Regions from separate parts of the Nissabacter archeti genome, predicted to be linked through region 2. Evidence: predicted binding sites of a transcription regulator. Region 2 holds the regulator's gene; the other holds the start of a gene.
The links. Region 2 encodes PurR, which represses purine synthesis genes. Its sites were predicted from a motif close to CANGCAAACGTTTGCNTG; they were not measured.

Region 1 (7,815 bases), on a different contig from region 2:
ACCCTGTTGCCGCTCTCCGTGAAGTACCTGCCGCTTTCGCATTTCCTGCGCCAGGGGCCGCCGCAGGGGGTGACGCTGGTGGTCACCCCCTACCCGGCCGATGAACCGGCAATTACCATGCCGATCCTGCATGTGGAACTGCCGCTGGAAAAGGCGCAGCGGATGCAGATCCGCGCCCTGTTGGAAAGCCCCTGACGCGGCTTACCGGCCTGCGGGCTGCACCTTCGGCCGCAAGAAGATGGCCGGCAGCGCCACCAGCGCCATCACCCAGAACACCTGCTGGTGAATATGCTGGAACAGGAAACCGGCCAGCACCGTCATTACCGCAATCCCGCCGCCCATCGCCAGTGCTGAATAAGCGGCTTGCAGGCGGATCACTTCACGCGGGTCACGCGCAGAGATAAAGCGCATCGCCGCCAGGTGGCACACCGTAAAACTGCCGCAGTGCAGAAGCTGCATCACCACCAGCCACGGCAGGCCAATAAAGCTGCCCATCAGCGCCCAGCGCACCACCCCGCAACAGGCGGAAAGCAGCAACAGGTGTCGGGCGCTCCAGCGGGAGAACAACTGGCGGCTGAAGGTGAATACCAGCACCTCCGCCACTACCCCGAGTGACCAGAGATAGCCCACTACCGAGGCCGGGTACCCCGCCTCCTGCCAGTACAACGCGCTGAAGCTGTAATAGCCCGCGTGCGCCGCCTGTAACAGCGTCACGCACAGCAGGAACTGGCGTACCGGCGGCTGGCGCAGCAACTCCCGCCACGGGATTGCCCCACGCTCTGCGGCCTGGGCGTCAGCTTTCGGCGGCACGGCCGGGCGCAGCAGCATCCCGAGCAGCATCGCCGCCAGCCCGGCCGTCAGGGCTGACAGAATGGCACCATGCCCGAACACAGCAATCATTTTGCCGGTAAACGCCGAGCCAATCACAAATGCCAGCGATCCCCAGACCCGCACTTTGCCGTAGTCCAGGGCGATTTGCCGCTGCCAGGTGGCCGCCAGCGCGTCACTCATCGGCACCAGCGGGCCGAAAAAGAGGTTGAAACCGGCCATCACCAGCATCAGCCAGGCCCAGCTGCTGCCAAACCAGAATCCCACACAACAGGCCAGCGCCAGCAGGGCAATCAGGCGCAACGCCGCCACCAGCTGGGACGCCTCTTTCACTGCCGGGGCCAGCAGCAGCGTGCCGGAGAAGCGGGCTACCATCCCGATGCCGAGCAACAGCCCGATGGCTTGGGCATCCAGCCCCTCGCCTTTCAGCCAGGTAGCAAAAAACGGCAAAAAGATGCCGTAAGCGAAGAAATAGGTGAAGTAGCTGAGCCCCAGCCAGTACGAGGATGGCAAAACCATGGTATCTCCGATAACAGGCAGAGCCGGTCAACGCCGCGCTGCCTTGCGCCGGGCACATCAGCACCCGTTCCTGTTGGTGAGCGGCCACGCCCGGTGGTCAGCCGCGCATGGGCTGCACCGGAGTATAGGCAAAAAAGGCCGTCCGAAAAATGTCCGGGTGAAAAAGTCCGGGCGAAAAAAAGGTACTGCCGGGCAGTACCTTTTCTGTCAGTGCATGAGCGTGCAGGCAGGGCCTGCTCCGGTCAGCGGGCGGTTATGCGTAAACCGGCAGGCGGGCGCAGATGGCCAGCACTTTCTGTTTCACACGTTCAATGGTGGCTTCATCATTGATGTTGTCCAGCACATCACAGATCCAGCCGGCCAGTTCGCGCACGTCATCTTCATTGAAGCCGCGGCGGGTCACTGCCGGGGTACCGATGCGGATGCCGGAGGTCACGAACGGGCTTTTCGGATCGTTCGGCACGCTGTTTTTGTTCACGGTAATGTTGGCGCGGCCCAGGGCGGCATCCGCTTCTTTACCGGTCAGGTTTTTGTCCACCAGATCCATCAGGAACAGGTGGTTTTCCGTGCCGCCGGACACCACTTTATAGCCACGCGCCAGTACCACTTCCACCATCGCTTTGGCGTTTTTGGCGACCTGCTGCTGGTAAGTTTTGAACTCAGGCTCCATCGCTTCTTTCAGTGCCACCGCTTTACCGGCAATCACATGCATCAGCGGGCCGCCCTGGCCGCCGGGGAACACAGCGGAGTTCAGCTTCTTGTACAGATCCTCATCACCGCCTTTCGCCAGGATCAGGCCGCCGCGCGGGCCTGCCAGGGTTTTATGGGTGGTGGTGGTCACGATATGGGCATGAGGCACCGGGTTCGGGTAGACACCGGCGGCCACCAGGCCTGCCACGTGCGCCATGTCCACAAACAGGTACGCGCCGATGCTGTCGGCAATCTCACGCATTTTTGCCCAGTCAACGGTACCGGAGTAGGCTGAGAAACCGCCGATGATCATTTTCGGCTGGTGCGCCTGCGCCTGACGGGCCAGATCGTCATAGTCGATTTTGCCGGTCTCATCGATGCCGTAAGGCACCACGTTATAGAGTTTGCCGGACAGGTTAACCGGGGAGCCGTGGGTCAGGTGGCCGCCGTGGGCCAGGTTCATCCCGAGGATGGTGTCACCCGGTTGCAGCAACGCCGTGTAAACCGCGAAGTTAGCCTGGGAGCCGGAGTGCGGCTGGACGTTGGCGTAGTCTGCGCCGAACAGGGCTTTGGCACGGTCGATCGCCAGTTGCTCAACGATGTCGACATACTCGCAGCCGCCGTAGTAGCGTTTGCCCGGATAGCCTTCAGCGTATTTGTTGGTCAGCTGAGAACCTTGTGCCTGCATCACACGCGGACTGGTGTAGTTTTCAGAGGCAATCAGTTCAATATGTTCTTCCTGACGCACGACTTCCTGCTCCATTGCCTGCCACAGCTCGGCATCATAATCGGCAATGTTCATTTCACGCTTTAACATCTGCTTCTCCTGACTCACACGCAATTAAACGACCCCCAACGGGATATGCGGCACAGTGTAAACTGTTTTTGCCTGCGGCCATAGGGTTGCGGCCAGCTTTTTACGCAAACGGTTGGCTTCCCGCCCGGCAAGGCTTTCCCCATTAACTTCTCACTAAATCTCACCGGCTGTTCTCTCGGTAATAAAGCAAATTTTTCACCTTTGGAAGCCATCTCTCATTATTACAAAACCTTAACAAATCAACGGCTATTTACAAGCGATCGGCCGCGCTATAAGATGCATTTAAAATACATCATTTATAATTCTGACGCCGCGCGTCTTCAGGAGCACCTCATGCTTGATACCACCACCATCGCCACCATCAAATCGACCATTCCTGCTCTGGTGGCGACCGGCCCCGCCCTCACCGCCCACTTTTATGACCGTATGCTGGGCCGCCACCCTGAGCTGAAACATGTGTTCAACATGAGCCACCAGATGAAAGGTGATCAGCGTGAGGCACTGTTTAATGCCATTTGTGCCTATGCGGCCAACATTGAAAACCTGCCGGCTATCCTGCCGGCGGTGGAGAAGATTGCGCAGAAACATACCAGCCTGAACATCCGCCCGGAGCAGTACGCGATTGTGGGTGAGAACCTGCTGGCGACGCTGGATGAGTTGCTCAGCCCCGGCCAGGAGGTGCTGGATGCCTGGGGCAAAGCCTATGGGGTACTGGCCGACGTCTTTATCCAGCGTGAAAGCCAGATCTACCAGCAGACTGCGGCCAAACGCGGCGGCTGGGAAGGGGTGCGGGCGTTCCGCATTGTGGCAAAAACGCCGCAGAGCGAGGTGATAAGCAGCATTGAACTGGCACCGGTAGATGGCCAACCGGTCGCCGATTACCAGCCGGGGCAGTACATTTCGGTTTATATCCGGGATGAAGCCTTTAACGAATACCAGCAGATCCGCCAGTACTCGCTGACGCAAAGCCCGAATGGCCGCAGCTACCGGATCGCAGTCAAACGTGAGGGTGGCGGTAAAGCCTCCAACTACCTGCATGATGTGGCGCAGGTCGGCACCGTGGTTAACCTGGCGGCACCGCACGGCGATTTCTTTATGGACGTGACGCCGGAAACGCCGGTGGCGCTGATCTCCGCCGGGGTGGGCCAGACCCCGATGCTGGCCATGCTGCACACGCTGCATGAGACGCAGCACCGCGCGCCGGTCTGGTGGCTCCATGCCGCGGAAAATGGCCGTGTCCATGCGTTCGCGCAGGAAGTGGCGGATATCGCCGCGAACATGCCGGGTTTACACCGCCATATCTGGTATCGCGTCCCGGCTGAGGGGGATGTACAGGGTGAAGGGTATGACACAGAAGGGGTGATGGATCTGGCGCCGCTGGCCGGGACCCTGCGCAATCCGGCGTTGCACATCTACCTGTGCGGCCCGGTGGCCTTTATGCAGTTCGCCGCACGCCAGCTGCTGGAGATGGGCGTCAGCACCGATCGCCTGCACTATGAGGTGTTCGGCCCGCATAAAGTGGTTTGATAAAGCGCGGGCGGGAGCCATCCCGCCCGGTGACGGGAGGCGTCAGATCGCCTCTTCGTCCTCTTCGCCGGTACGGATACGCACCACACGCAGCACATCAAACACAAAGATTTTCCCGTCACCGATTTTACCGGTCTGCGCGGTCTTCATGATGGTTTCGACACAGGTATCCACGATGTCGTCAGCCACCACAATCTCAATTTTCACCTTCGGCAGGAAATCCACCATATATTCCGCGCCACGGTAGAGTTCAGTGTGGCCTTTCTGGCGGCCAAACCCTTTCACTTCCGTCACCGTCATGCCGGTGATCCCGACTTCAGCCAGCGCCTCACGGACATCATCCAGCTTGAATGGCTTAATAATCGCGTCAATTTTTTTCATGGCGAACCCTTTCTTTTACATAATATGCGGCTAAAGCCGGAGGTTGTCGTCTGGCGCCGCGCCCTGTTGCGACAGGCCGGACATGTCCGGCTGCGAAGAGCAAAGACCTGTGGCTGTGAAAGCCGGCGTCCTGATGGCGGCATCTCTTATGGGGTGCTGCCGGGCTTCAAGTATGGCATCTGCCCGGTATCCTGCCCCGCCATGTGCCCAGTGACGGGCAACAGGCTTGCGAGTGTAAAGCATTCCGGCCAGTTTGTTTAGCCGCAACGCCCTGCACCGCACGTGCATTTACTCTTTAAAGTCATTGGCATCCAGCTCGTGGCGCGACAGCAGCTTGTAGAACTCGGTGCGGTTGCGCCCCGCCATCCGTGCGGCCTGGGTGACATTGCCCTTGGCGATTTGCAGCAACTTGCGCAGATAGTGCAGCTCGAACTGGTTGCGCGCCTCCGCGAAGGTCGGCAACACGGTGTTCTCCCCTTCCAGCGCCTGCTCCACCAGCGCATCGCTGATCACCGGGGCGGTGGTCAGCGCCACACACTGCTCTATCACGTTGACCAACTGGCGCACGTTGCCCGGCCAGCCGGCGGCCATCAGCCGCCGCATCGCATCCGCGGAGAAGCTGCGCACAAAGGGTTTATGCCGGGTTGCCGCCTCGCGCAGCAGGTGATTGGCCAGCAGCGGGATATCCTCCGGCCGCTCATTCAGCGCAGGCAATTTAAGGTTAACCACATTCAGCCGGTAGAAGAGATCTTCACGGAACTCGCCCTTGGCCATCACTTTCGGCAGGTCACGGTGGGTGGCGGAGATAATCCGCACATTCACGTCCAGATCCCGGTTGCTGCCGAGCGGGCGCACTTTGCGCTCCTGCAATACCCGCAGCAATTTGACCTGGAGCGACAGCGGCATGTCGCCAATCTCGTCGAGAAACAGCGTGCCGCCCTCGGCGGCCTGGAACAGCCCTTCCCGCTGGCTGACCGCGCCGGTAAAGGCGCCTTTGGCGTGGCCGAACAGTTCAGACTCCAGCAATTGCTCCGGCAGCGCCCCACAGTTAATGGCGATAAACGCATTTTTCGCGCGCGGGCTGGCCGCGTGGATCGCCTGTGCCAGCACCTCTTTGCCGGTGCCGCTCTGGCCGTTAATCAGCACGCTGACATCCGATTGCGCCACCATTCTAGCCTGCTCCAGCAGGCGCAGCATCAGCGGGCTGCGGGTCACGATCGCCTCCCGCCAGCGCTCATCGGTGGCGGAAGCGGTGGTCAGCGCCAGCGCCTCATCAATCGCTTTGTAGAGCGCATCGCGGTCCACCGGTTTGGTGAGGAAGCTGAACACGCCCTGCTGGGTGGCGGCCACCGCATCCGGGATCGAGCCGTGGGCGGTGAGGATAATCACCGGCATCCCGGGCTGGTGTTTCTGGATCTCCGCGAACAGCGCCAGGCCGTCCATTTCATCCATCCGCAGGTCGCTTATCACCAGATCAATCTTGTCACGCGCCAGCAGCCGCAGCGCCTCCTGGCCGCTTCCGGCGGTGGTGACGCTGAAGCCCTCACTGGTGAGGCGCATCCCCAGCAGTTTCAGCAGGCTGGGGTCATCATCGACCAGTAACAGATTGGCGGGTTTGCGTTGGGTCATCTCCCTGACGCTCCTTAAGGGTTGGCGGAGGTGGACGCCCGGCTGCCTTGCGCGGCGGGCGGCGTGTAGGTGTCATCCGGCTCAACCGGGCGGGCGCTGCCGCGGTTTTCGCCGCTTTCCGGCAACTCCCCCTGCAACTGCTTGCGCGAGGAGAGCTGGCGTTCGATATCGGTGAGGTTTTCCAGCTTTTGCCGGGTGTCATTGAGTTTGTTTTGCAGCAGCGCCTGCGTCTGGTGCAGCGCCGTCAACTGGCTGGCGGCGAGTTCCTGCGCGCGCTGCGCTTTGGCCCGGTCATCATTCAGCACAATCTCCAGATTCTGGCGCTCGCGCCACAGTTGCACCAGCGGCCGCAGCGAGCCGGGCATCTGTGCGCGGTGCTGGTTCACTTTTTCCAGCAGCAGACGGCGCTCACCGGGCGATGGCGCAGCGCTGGAGAGCAGGATCCCCTGCCGGAAGGCGTTCTCCCAGCCGGTCACGTCCATTGAGGTGCCGAGCTGGCGCGCCTGGACGGCACCCAGCCGGTCTGCGCAATCCATCGCACGCAACCAATAGAGCGGGTTCTCGGTGTACTCTTTCCCGTCCAGATCCCAGAGGGTGTCACAGGAGGCGACGCGGAAATCGATCACCTGCTTGTCCGGGATTTTTTCCGGCGTGGAGAGCGCGGCCCCCTGGCCGCCGCCCTGCATACAGCCCACCAGCAGTAACGGCATACCGGCCAGCGCTGCCAGCCGGGCGCGCCAGCCGTGGCGGATGGCCTGTGCCAGTCCGGCCCCCTGTCGTAACAGGGTGTGCAGTGAAAGCGTTATCATGGTTATTCATTCCCGGCGGTTAGAGGCAATTCAATGCGAAAGCAGACATCAGCATAGGCGACATTCACCAGCTGCAGATCACCCTGCATACGGCGGATACAGTCATGGGCGATGCTCAGCCCCAGCCCGCTGCCTTTGACAGCGCCTTTCCGCTGCTGGCTGCCCTGGAAAAACGGCTCAAAGACCATCGCTTTTTCCGCCTCGGCTATCGGTGTGCCGCTGTTGGCCACCTCAATCTGTACCCTGTTGCCCACCTGCTGGCTGCGGACCCAAATGGTACCGGATTCAGCCCCGTAGTGCACCGCATTGGAGTAGAGATTGTCCAGCGCGCGCATCAGCAGCGTCGGCTCGGCCCAGCACTCCGCCACATCCAGCTCAAGCCGGGTGGTGATCTGCTTGGCGCGGGCCGGCAGGCTGTGATCGGCCATGATCCGGTTGATCAGCGCCGCCAGTGCCACCCCCTCTTTCCCGGCCGGGCCGTCCGCCAGTTTGCGGTTGTAATCCAGCAGTTGTTCAATCAGCTTTTGCAGGTGCCGGCTGCTGTGGTCAAGGATCGCCACCACCTCCTGCTGGTCACGGGTCAGCGGCCCGGCGACTTCATCTGCCAGCAGCTCC
Region 2 (7,815 bases):
CTGTCATCCTGCACCCGGCCCCGCGCCGGGTTTTTTTTCGCTGTGGCATGGCTCACAAAACCACCGGTACGGCACCGGCCTCTTTCCGGTGTTGCCAGCCCCCCCGGCGGCGTGGCAGTCAGCCAAAGGCAGCCCTGTTTTCATCTGCTTACACTGCAGGAAAGCTTATAACCTGTTCTCTTGCGAAGGTGAAAAATGAACGTATTCCCGGTAAAACAGAGTGAACTGCTGCGCCAGCCTGACTTTTTTATTACCCGCGATGAGGTCACGCGCCTGATTCGCCTCACGGCGGATAACCTGATTAATATCAAGGATGAGACCGGAGAATTCCTGCTGCGGCTGGACGATGGCCGGGTGATTGACACCAAAGGCTGGGCAGGCTGGGAGTGGACGCACGGCGTCGGGCTGTACGGCATTTATAAGTATTACCAGCAGACCAATGACCCGCAGGCGCTGGCGATCATTGATGACTGGTTCGCTGCCCGCTTTAAAGAGCCGATGCCGACCAAAAACGTCAACACCATGTGCCCGTTCCTGACACTGGCTTACCGCTATGAAGAAACGCGTAACCAGAGCTGGCTGCCTTACCTGGAAGCCTGGGCCGACTGGGTGATGTACCAGATGCCGCGCACCGAGAAGGGCGGGTTGCAGCATATTGTGTACAACAATGAAAACCATCAGCAGATGTGGGATGACACCCTGATGATGAGCGTGCTGCCGCTGGCAAAAATCGGCAAATTGCTTAACCGGCCTGAGTATGTCGAGGAGGCGAAATACCAGTTTATGCTGCATGTGCAGTACCTGATGGATCGCAAAACCGGCCTCTGGTTCCACGGCTGGACGTTTGAGGGCAACCATAACTTTGCCGAGGCACGCTGGGCGCGCGGCAACAGCTGGCTGACGGTGGCCATCCCGGACTTTATTGAGATGCTGGACCTGCCGGAACAGGACGCCACCCGCCGTTTCCTGCTGCAGGTGCTGGAGAGCCAGATCGCCGCGCTGCAACAGTATCAGGATGCCTCCGGCCTGTGGCATACGCTGATTGACGATCGCGACGCTTATCTGGAAGCGTCCGCCACCGCCGGTTTTGCCTATGGCATCCTGAAAGCGGTGCGCAAACGCTATGTCGGCAAACAGTATGCAGAAATGGGGCTGAAGGCCGCGCAGGGCGTGGTGCGCCATATCAACAGCCAGGGCGAGCTGACGCAGGTTTCCTTTGGGACGGCAATGGGCAACGACCTCGATTTCTACCGGGACATCCCGCTCACCTCCATGCCCTATGGGCAGGCGATGGCGGTGCTCTGCCTCTCAGAATACCTGCGTGTCTACATTTAATGGCCTGAATCCGGGCGAAAAAAAACCGGTCATCTGACCGGTTTTTTTATAGGCATCGTGTTTACAGGCACCGCGTTGATGGCCTCAGTGGGGGACGCGGATCCCGCCTTCGACCCCATGCGGGCTGAATACCACCTGCCAGAGCTGAATATCCCTGGCGCGGAAGGCGCCGGCGCAGGCATTCAGGTAGTAGGTGAACATCCGGTAGAAGCGGTCTGAATAGCGTTCAGCCAGTTGCGGCCACGCCGCCAGGAAGCGTTCATACCACGCCATCAGCGTGCGGTCATAATCCGCGCCGAAGTTATGCCAGTCCTCCATCACAAAGACGCCCTCACTGGCCTGGGCGATATGTTTCACGGACGGCAGGCAACCGTTGGGGAAAATGTATTTGTCGATCCACGGGTCCACCGTCATATCGGTCCTGTTGGCCCCGATGGTGTGCAACAGGAACAGGCCGTCCGGTTTCAGGTTACGCGAGACCACATCGAAATAGGTCTGGTAATTCTTCGGCCCCACATGTTCAAACATGCCGACAGACACAATCCGGTCAAACTGCTGGTCCAGGTCGCGGTAGTCCTGCAACAGGATAGTGACATCCAGCCCCTCGCAGCGCTGCTGGGCGAGTTTCTGCTGTTCGGCAGAGATCGTCACGCCGCTGACCGACACGCCGTAATGGCGCGCGGCAAACGCCGCCAGCCCACCCCAGCCACAGCCGATGTCCAGCAGGGTCATGCCCGGCTTCAGCTGCAACTTCTCGCAGATCATGCGTAATTTGTGCTCCTGTGCCTGCTCAAGCGTTTCCGCTTCCTTCCAGTAGCCACAGGAGTACTGCATGTAGGGGTCCAGCATCAGGGTAAAGAGGTCGTTGCCGAGATCGTAATGCTCTTTGCCGACGATCCAGGCACGTTTCTTGGATTGCAGGTTGGTCAGGCGGGCGGCGGCAATGCGCAGGGTATCTTTCAGGTGGTGCGGGAGCTTCCGTTCCAGCCCGGCGGCAATGACACGGTGGAAGAACATATCCAACCGTTCACACTCCCACCAGCCATCCATATAACTCTCGCCCAGGCCGAGCGAGCCGTCCTGTAACACGCGTTTAAAAAAATCGGGATGATTAACCTTGATATCGAAAGGCCGGGAGCCGTTGATTTCGATATCGGCCATGCTGAGCATCTCATGGGCAATGCGGTACCACTGATTATCCTGGATGCTTAGATCTTCTATACACGATGAACTCATAGCTTCTCCATCACCTTTCTTCTGACTTATACCTGCAAGGAAAAGCAGCGGCAATTTGCAGGCGTATACGAGAATCCGCGGTTACCCGCCGTATCTGATATCCGACTATGAACAGAGGAAAATGCAGGAAGAACCCCGGATCGCCAACAGAGCCCGAGAGCAGGCGACGGAGATGTCATCCTTGATAAAGCGGGCGCTTTCCGCGCGCACCAAACATGCTGTAATAAAAGTTTTGTAAAAGCGTTATTTTTATGGGTTGAAACCGAGTATAAGCGCGCCGGAAACGATACTCAACCGCAAATCGCTTCCGGGCTTAATATTATTTAAGTTATTATTAACTAAGGTAATTATGCCGCCTGGTTACTGTTTTCACGACGGGCGGACGGCAGGTGTCGCTGTGAGGCCACCCCACGTTGCAAGAAAAAGCCCAGGGCCGCTAACCCCACTGTCATTAACATTACCGTCACCGTCGCCATCAGCGGCCGGCTGATAAACGCCGACACTGCCAGGCTGGCCACAAAGCATAATCCGAGTTGCAGCGCGTTCTGTAAGGCGGCGGCCTTACCGGTACTGTGCGGGAAAGGCAGCAAGGCATTAGCCACAATTATGGGATAAAGCGCGCCATTTGCCAAAGCCATCACACAAAAAGGCACCAGCAACGCCGCCAGGCCCGGTTGCGCCAGCAACGCCAGCAAGAACAGCGCCACAATGCTCAGGCCATACCCGGCCAGCAGCCACGGCACCAGGAACTTGCCGTCACGGCGGCTGACCACCATCCGGCAGCCGAACCCGCCCAGCAGGAACGCAAAGGTCTGCGGCACATAGCTCAGGCCGATATCATCCGGGCTGTAACCCATCGCATGCAGGATGAACGGCGACCCGGTCAGCCAGGCGAAAAAACCGGCGGAGCAGGCGGCATACATCAGCACATTGCCGCTGAACACGCGGGAGTTAAGCAGCGTCCACAGGCTGGTTTTCGGTGCGTTGGCCGCACCGGCCGCGGGGGCGGCCGCTTTCAGCCGTAATGTAGGGATCAGCAGCAGCAGCGTTATCGCCAGCAGGGCGAGGAAAATACTGCGCCAGCCGAAATGGTTCAGCAGCCACGCCCCCAGCAGCGGGGCAAGGGCCGGGGAGAGCGCCACCAGCGGCATAATCGTGGCAAAGACTTTTTTGCTCTGCTGGGGGGAGTAACGATCCACCACCAGTGCCTGCCAGCTCACGGCGGCAGAACAGACGCCGATGGCCTGCACAAAGCGCATCAGCCAGAGCTGGTGGGCGTTCGTTACCCACATCATGCCGGCGCACCCGGCCGCAAACAGCAGCAGGCCCAGCACCAGCACCGGTTTACGGCCGATGCGGTCAGAGAGCGGGCCCCAGATCAGCTGGGCGCAGGCGAAGCCGGCCAGAAACAGGCTCAGGCTGGCACTGATGGCATTGGGGGAGAGCGCGAGATCTTCCTGCATCAGCGCAAAGGCGGGCAGGTACATGTCCGTGGCCAAAAAGCCCAGCATACTCAGGACAGCAAGATAGAGCAGGAAAAAGGGGGAACGAGTCATAAGTAATCTCAATATTTTATTCAGAGGCAATACATAAATCCTATATCGTCGCGCACTCTACGGTAGCGTCAGTGGGTTGTGAAACGGTAAAATTTGCACCATGCTGTGAAAAAAATTGAAGGCAGGATATGTGGTCTGAATACTCTCTGGAAGTGATTGATGCCGTGGCACGTACCGGCAGTTTCAGTGCGGCCGCGCAGGAGCTGCACCGCGTGCCTTCTGCTGTCAGTTATACGGTGCGCCAGCTCGAGCAGTGGCTGGCGGTTGAGCTGTTTGAGCGCCGCCACCGGGATGTGGTGATTACCGAAGCCGGGCGGGTGTTTGTGCAGGAGGCGCGGCTGCTTATCAAAAAAATGCAGGCTACACGCCGCCAGTGCCAGCAGGTGGCGAACGGCTGGCGCGGCCAGCTCAGCATTGCCGTGGACCGGATTGTCCGGGCCGACCGTACCCGGCAGTTGGTGCTGGATTTTTACCGGGAATTCCCTGACATGGAACTGCTGATCTCACCCGAAGTGTTTAATGGCGTGTGGGATGCCCTGGCCGACGGGCGGGTGGATGCCGCCATCGGGGCCACGCGTGCCGTGCCGGTGGGCGGCGGTTACCGTTTCCGCGATATGGGGTTTATGCCGTGGCACTGTGTGGTCAGCCGGGGGCATCCGCTGGCGCAGCAGGCGGGGCCGCTGACGGACGATCAGCTGCGGCCCTATCCGGCACTGTGCCAGGAAGACACCTCGCGCAGCCTGCCGAAACGCGATACCTGGACGCTCGACAACCAGCGGCGGCTGGTGGTGCCGGACTGGACCAGCGCGCTGGATTGCCTGCTGGCCGGGTTATGTGTCGGCATGATCCCGGCGCACATGGCGCAACCGCTGATTGACCGCGGTGACCTTACCGTGCTGACGCTGCACCAGCCATTCCCGGACAGCGCCTGTTGCCTGACCTGGGCGCAGGAGAAATCGTCACCGGCGTTGGTATGGTTGCTGGATTATCTGGGGGAGAGTGACACGCTGAACCGCGAGTGGTTACGTGGATGAAACGCAGCGCGGGTAAAAAGCTGGGCGGGTAAAAGGTGGCGCGGGTAAACGCCGGGGGCGGGCTGGATGCCCCCGGCTCACGGATTACCGGCGGTAATCGCGGTACGGGCCGTCTGCCACGGAACGGCGTTCGACCAGTTTCGGGTGGACTTCAATGGTCTGCGGGTCTTCACGCTTGCTGGTGATGCGATCCAGCAGCATGGCAAAGGCGTTCTCGCCCAGGCGCTCTTTGGGCTGGTGGATGGTGGTCAGCGCCGGGGAGAAGTAACGCGCGTTGCGCACGTTGTCATAACCGATCACGGAGACGTCCTGCGGCACACGCAGGCCCAGCTCATCGGCGGCGCAAATCGCGCCCATCGCCATGATGTCGCCGCCGCAGAACACCGCCGTCGGGCGCTGTTTCTGGGTCAGGATCTGGTGCATCGCCTTATAACCTGATTCCGGCTCAAAATCGCCCTGAACCACCCACTCTTCGCGTACCGGAATATTGGCCTCTTCCATCGCCTTCAGGAAGCCCTGATGCCGCCCGCCGCCGGTATTGCGCGACAACTGGCCGGGGATAATGCCGATGTCGCGGTGGCCGCGTTCAATCAGGTAACGCCCGGCCAGATAACCGCCCTCAAAGGCGTTATCAATAATCGAGTCGGTAAAATCGCTGCGCGCCGAGCCCCAGTCCATCACCACCATCGGGATGTTGCGGTACTCTTCCAGCATGCCGATCAGCTGGTCGGGGTATTCAGAGCACATCACCAGCAGCCCATCGACACGCTTTTGCGCCAGCATCGCCAGGTAAGCCTGTTGTTTGTCGAGGTTGTTATGGGAATTACACAGGATAAGCGTATAGCCTTTGCTGTAGCAGCTGTTCTCTACCGCCTCAATCACTTCAGCGAAGTAGGGCGCTTCGCTGGAGGTCGCCAGCAGGCCAATCGATTTTGTATGGTTGACCTTCAGGCTGCGCGCGACGGCGCTCGGCGAATAGTGTAATTCCTTAATGGCAGCCCAGACTGCCGCCTTAGTCTCTTCAGCGACAAAACGTGTTTTATTAATGACGTGTGACACGGTAGTCGTGGATACGCCGGCACGTCTGGCGACATCTTTAATCGTTGCCATGGAAAGAATGACTCCTGATAGTACGTGTTACAGCACGTAACTATTATGTTAATCGTTTGCCTGCGTTTATTCTCCTGCCCGCTGAAAGAATTGCAGTGGATTCTGGGGGGAAGGAGCGGTCATCTTCGCTGAACTAAGCGGTGGGGCATCGCAGCCGGCCGGGTACGCAGTGCGTAAACCGCGAATTTTCACTCATTATGGTGAAAAGGGAAAGAGGAAAATTGTGCCGTACACCCCGAAAGTGTTTAGGAATTTCTTTAAATAGTGTGAGAATAGGGTCGGCACACTAAGTGTGTGGTTTTCTTGTGGTTCACCAAGGAGAGAATAATGGACAGTGATTTGAAAATGTCGCTTTTGACCACTGTGGGCGCGCTGACAGTGATTTTACTCTTCAGCTTTACCGCCATCCTGCACTGAGGCTGGCCGGGCTGATAAAAAAACGCCGGAGATCCGGCGTTTTTTACGGGTGCGCTTTACTCAGCGGATGGTTTTTGGCGTCATCACCCGGCGGGCGCCGACGTAATGATCCTGCCAGTAATCATTGTCCAGGAAACTGATGCGGATATCCTCACCGGTACGCGGTGACTGGATAAACTTGCCGTTGCCGAGGTAAACCCCCACATGGTCAGCGGCACCGCGGTTATTGATGCGGAAGAACACCAGATCGCCGGTTTCCAGCTCACCACGTTTGACCGGTGCAGCATCGCGCAGGTGGTACATCTCATTGGCGGTGCGCGGCATACGGATTTTCATGACGTCTTTATAGGCGTAATAGACCAGGCCGCTGCAATCAAACCCGGTATTGGGTGAGGTACCGCCCCAGCGGTAAGGCTTGCCGACCTGGTTCATCAGCTTGGCCATCGCAGTCTGCTTGGCATGCTGGTAGCGTTTTTTATGCGCCGGGCTGAGGGTCAGCGGTTTGCTGAGCTGGGCCAGTTCCTGCGCGTCCGCGCCTTTGGTGCGGTGGCGGCCATACCCTTTTTTGTACCCTTTCTTTGGCGGGGTGACCTTGACCAGCCGGGTCGAGGCCGTTTTACGGCTTTTGCCGCTTTTGGTGGTGACGTTAACCACCCGTGACTTTTCCGTCCCGGTGCTTTTCTTTTTGGCACTGGTTTTCACCGGCTTTCGCTTTTTGCGCTCATCCGTTTTGGCTTCGCTGACATGGCTTTTACGCTGTTCAGCAGAAACACGGGCGTGCGGCGACGCATGTGCCAGATTCATAAACAGTTGTGTCAACAACAGGACAAAAAGCGTGACGATTAAACGCATAGTAACGCTACCAAAAGTGGCCCCGGAAAGAACGTCAAAGGAGGCTCAGTATTCCTGAAACCTGCCGTACAAAAAAGCACGAAACGCATCGATTCTAATTCATATTGTCAGAAAACGTTAATAGCTTTTTTCACAAATGAAAAAACAGTGCCGTTTGCTGCTATTTTATTCTCTGCTCAACGGGTTAGCGTGCAAAAGTGCCCGCGGAACGGCCCGGTTTTACAGGTGAAAAGCCCCGCTTAAAAATGTTATTCTCAATGAATGTTTATTGATTA

Region 1: glyA (serine hydroxymethyltransferase) is a predicted target of PurR. The motif match lies at 2,956-2,973, and genes of this name have one in related genera.

The regions. Positions count from the first base shown of each region.
Region 1 covers NZ_JAERKB010000012.1:104,674-112,488, forward strand. Annotated here, with positions in the region: gene csiE (stationary phase inducible protein CsiE) at 1-195, shown strand, start outside; gene JK232_RS17110 (3-phenylpropionate MFS transporter) at 202-1,347, opposite strand; gene glyA (serine hydroxymethyltransferase) at 1,601-2,854, opposite strand; gene hmpA (NO-inducible flavohemoprotein) at 3,188-4,381, shown strand; gene glnB (nitrogen regulatory protein P-II) at 4,424-4,762, opposite strand; gene glrR (two-component system response regulator GlrR) at 5,051-6,391, opposite strand; gene qseG (two-component system QseEF-associated lipoprotein QseG) at 6,406-7,200, opposite strand; gene JK232_RS17140 (sensor histidine kinase) at 7,203-7,815, opposite strand, start outside.
Region 2 covers NZ_JAERKB010000009.1:110,399-118,213, forward strand. Annotated here, with positions in the region: gene bglB (beta-galactosidase BglB) at 196-1,335, shown strand; gene cfa (cyclopropane fatty acyl phospholipid synthase) at 1,420-2,571, opposite strand; gene punC (purine nucleoside transporter PunC) at 2,919-4,127, opposite strand; gene punR (DNA-binding transcriptional activator PunR) at 4,256-5,161, shown strand; gene purR (HTH-type transcriptional repressor PurR) at 5,246-6,271, opposite strand; gene cydH (cytochrome bd-I oxidase subunit CydH) at 6,599-6,688, shown strand; gene JK232_RS14315 (C40 family peptidase) at 6,749-7,540, opposite strand.